Regions from separate parts of the Dysgonomonas sp. 37-18 genome, predicted to be linked through region 1. Evidence: riboswitches for the same ligand, from Rfam matches in the RefSeq annotation. Region 1 holds a riboswitch; the other holds the start of a gene.

Region 1 (2,216 bases):
TTTACAATTTTAAACATACAAAGATTATTAATTATCATATTTTCCAAACAAATATTTGGTTCAAATTATAGAGTAGATCCTATATTTAAGTGATACTCGTTCTTTGTTAAATCAAAAAGAAGGAAGTGATAATATATTTGTGGTAATCTTGGAACAAATAAAACATGCTTATCTATATGAGAAAGTATTATTTTATAATTATAATATGTATATTTTTCTTTTGTACCGTTCCTAAATAATTGGGGGTAATTAATCTTGACAGATTATTACAGTCAAGGAATAACCAAGCATATTGATTTCGCTCGATAACTTTCAGTTCATATCTTCAGTATTAACTCAATATTATAATCAGGTTGGTTGTAAAGTTGGAGGCAGCAGACTAATATAAAAAGACAAAGATTTATCCGACTATAAACAAGGTTTTAAATGACACGTTGAAATATCCTAAAGTGTCTAGTTTCGCAGAATATAATAAGTTAAATCTATAGTATACATTTTTTAAACAATCGATTTTGCCTAATATTTTTTATGTATCGCAATATTTTTCTTTGAACGTTATTTAGCCTAAACTCGATAGAGAAAAACTATTTTGATCATATAATTCATAATAATTATATTTTCATAGGATTAAATAATTGTTATACCCTATCAGAAAAAATAGTCGAAAATAATTACATTTTATGTTCATACAAACTAAAAAGCTGAAACAACCCTCAAAAAGCTAAGAGTGGAACAAAAGCTCTCCTTGTTTTAATAATCTTTATAATAAGTTTTCTTTTTTAAATATTTAAAGATACCTTTGTTTTCGATTTTGGTGTCATAATTCCAATAACTTACGGAAAAGTGATGAAAAGGGAATCAGGTGTAAATCCTGAACAGACCCGCTGCTGTAAGCTCTACTAAAATCTTTGAACAATACTCAAGCCACTGTTCAACAATGAATGGGAAGGACGATTCAAAGATGGAGTAAGTCAGAAGACCTGCCAAGATTATTATAATTTAAGGCTTTCGGGAAATAAAGCTGAAGAAGATGAAAAGCAGAATTCTGACCATCATCATTATGGTTGCTCTTTTTAATTTAATCGTTTATATTTTCCTGTTAAGTTATTTGATAATCCTTTAATCAGGTGGCTTAGATGTCGTCATTACGTGGGTTTAACCGAGTTGGGTTAATGTTTTCTTTTATATACTGTTGTTCCATAACGGGCTTCGCGCAAAGTAAACTAGATAGTATACAACATCTAAATGAGATAGTAGTCTCGGCTCGTAAAACTAGAGTAGATGTTATCCCTGTACAAGTACTATCGGGAGAATTATTACAAAATTTAAGTGCCCATTCTGTAGCTGATGCTTTGCGTTATTTTTCGGGTGTACAATTGAAAGACTATGGTGGTATTGGTGGTCTTAAGACTATAAATGTACGTAGTATGGGTAGCCAGCATGTAGGTGTATTCTATGATGGGATTGAAATAGCGAATCCTCAGAATGGAGTTGTAGACCTTGGACGATATTCACTTGATAATATTCAAGCTATCTCTTTACATAACGGACAAAAAAGCTCCATTTTTCAGCCGGCAAAAGATTACAGTTCTGCAAGTTCTATCTACATAGAAGCTAAAACTCCTCAGTTTGGATGCAACAAAAAATATAATCTGAAATTTACTTTCAAAACAGGAGCATTCGGACTGATTAATCCTTCTTTGTATTGGGAACAAAAGCTATCTGAGAAATTAAATTCATCGTTTAATATTGATTACACTAACTCGACAGGTAAATATAAGTTTCGATACAAAGTTCAAAATACTGTTGACAATAGAGGGGGATACGATACTACCGCTGTTCGAAAGAATGGAGACATTCAGATATTTAGAATTGAGCAAGCCTTCTTCGGAAAGTTAAAAGGAGGTGATTGGAAAAGTCGTATTTATTTCTATACTTCAGAACGGGGATACCCTGGAGCGATTGTGAAAGAAGAACCCGGAAGATTTAAGCACGAAGATAGACAAAAGGATCGGAATTTCTTTGTTCAATCAGCTTTGAATAAGAGATTTTCAGACGTTTATGCAATAAAGATATCAGGGAAATATGCGTACGATTATTTGTATTATGAATCTGATACTTTAATTCAAAAGTTGAAAAATAAATATATGCTCCATGATGTTTATATTTCTTCAGCCAATCTATTTAATATCCTTCCTTCGTGGACAGCCAACATT
Region 2 (2,216 bases), on a different contig from region 1:
TTCTCGGTAAGCCACGATGTTACAGTTCCATTTTTAGGGTTCGGGCGTCCTTCTACAATTGCCATGTATGAATACTTAGGTACAAGGTTGTCCCAGTTTTTCTGGAAAATATCCTGTAGCTCCATATCTTTCGCAAAGATCATTAGTCCCGAAACTTCTCTGTCGAGGCGATGCAGAACATAAACACGTGCTTTTTTATCTTTTTTCTTTACGTATTCATTCAGAGAATTATATACAGTGCGTGACTTTTCCTTATCTGTAGCTACAGATAAAAATCCTGCTTCTTTTTCGATGACAATTAAGTCGTCGTCTTCAAATACAATCTTTAATCCCTTCAATCTTTTTTCTTTTCGAGACTGATCGTATTTCATAACAGAGACCTTATCTTTTGCCTTCAGTTCGAAATCGAATTGGGTGATAAGCTTTCCGTTTACTTTGATTTGTTTATGTGCAAGAAGCGATTTAACTGCGTTGCGACTTTTACGCACTTCTTTTTGGACAAGGAAATCTAGCAATTGAGCCGGTTGATCAACTTTTATTTCCTGCAATACTTTATCTCTGGTTGTATTCCTCATTTCATTTATATATGAATATGAAACAAAGGTAAGCGTTTTTCTTTTAAGATAAACACAACATTAGATGTCGATTTACAAATATTAATTTAAATCATGGCTGCTTAAGGTTGGAGAACTTTAATGCATAGAGTCATAAAACACAGGATAATATCTTTCGCATGAAGCATGCTAGCGGAATTAACATTTATATTTTGTCTTTCAATATAATTTATCCTTACCTTTGCAGCACTTTGTTTCGTTTGTTAACGAATTAAAAGGGAATCAGGTGAAAATCCTGAACAGACCCGCTGCTGTAAGCTCTGTAAAGCTTGTGCAACATAGCCACTGTTATTCAAAATGGGAAGGCTGTACAAGTTGGAGTAAGTCAGAAGACCTGCAAAGTAATAGTTCGGACAGCTTTCGAGGAATAGAGCTTAAGAAACAGTGTCAAGATTATATAGTCTTTTCTTTGTTCTTATCGAAAGCATTTTATTGAATAATTTGTGAAGATGAGGACTTTTTTATTCTCCCTTATATTTTTATTTGTAGTAGGCTGTATGCATATACAGGCTCAGATTAATGATAGTCTTAATGCAAAGAAACTGTCAGAGATAGAAATTTCTGCACAGATCAAACCATCTGTCTCACGATCTACAACTCCACTTCAAGTTATTGATAATACAGAGATTGAACGAATAGGAATACTGTCCGTATCAGATGCTGTGCGCCGTTTTTCGGGAGTTACAGTAAAAGATTATGGAGGTATTGGAGGTATGAAAACTGTTTCTATAAGGGGGATGGGGGCTCAACATACTGCAGTTAGTTATGACGGTGTTACGATGAGTAATGTTCAATCCGGACAGATCGATATCAGCCGTTTTTCATTGGATAATGTTTCTATGATAACTCTCTCTATTGGTCAGTCTGATGATATATTTCAGGCAGCACGATCATATGCATCAGCCGGCTTATTAGAGGTAATAACATCAAACCCTGCCTTTAAGAATAAATCATATAATGGAAATATACAAGTTAAAGCTGGTTCTTATGGGCTTTTCAATCCTACTGTCTATTATGCACACCGACTGAATAAGAAATTCTCTCTTTCGTTAAATACAGGATGGGAAAGAGCAGATGGAAGATATAAATTCACATTTAAAAATGCGGATCAAACTGAAGAGCGTAAGCGTAGGAATTCTGATGTTGATATCTGGCGTACAGAATTAAACCTCTATGGGAATATGGGCAAAGCCGGCGAGCTGAAATTTAAAGTAAATTATTATGATTCGGAAAGAGGTTTGCCGGGTTCTGTAATTTTCTACAGAGACGATAATGACGAAAGAGTATGGAACAAGGATTTGTTCTCCCAACTATATTACAAAAATAGAGTTAATGATAAAATGAGTATAAAAGGGCAATTAAAATTCAGTCGCAACCATTATAAATATTTGTCAATAACCAATAATACAGCAGAAAATAAACAAGAAGACCGCATCACTCAGTATGAATATTATGCATCGGTAGGTATGATGTACAAACCTCTAAAATATCTATCCATAAGTTTATTTGAAGATATATTTCAGAATAAGTTGAATAGTAATTTTGAAGATGTGGACAAGCCGAAGAGAATTTCATCACTCACAGCTTTGGCTGCTCAATTTA

The links. A riboswitch is a leader RNA that binds a small molecule or an ion and turns the genes downstream of it on or off. The one in region 1 is predicted to bind cobalamin.
Region 2: linked by a shared signal. The riboswitch ahead of BGO84_RS02420 (TonB-dependent receptor) and the one ahead of BGO84_RS13065 (TonB-dependent receptor plug domain-containing protein) in region 1 are both predicted to bind cobalamin.

What each region holds. Positions count from the first base shown of each region.
Region 1 covers NZ_MKVC01000033.1:695-2,910, forward strand. The annotation lists cobalamin riboswitch at 796-1,003, shown strand; gene BGO84_RS13065 (TonB-dependent receptor plug domain-containing protein) at 1,137-2,216, shown strand, end outside.
Region 2 covers NZ_MKVC01000006.1:97,999-100,214, forward strand. The annotation lists gene BGO84_RS02415 (RluA family pseudouridine synthase) at 1-575, opposite strand, end outside; cobalamin riboswitch at 789-971, shown strand; gene BGO84_RS02420 (TonB-dependent receptor) at 1,064-2,216, shown strand, end outside.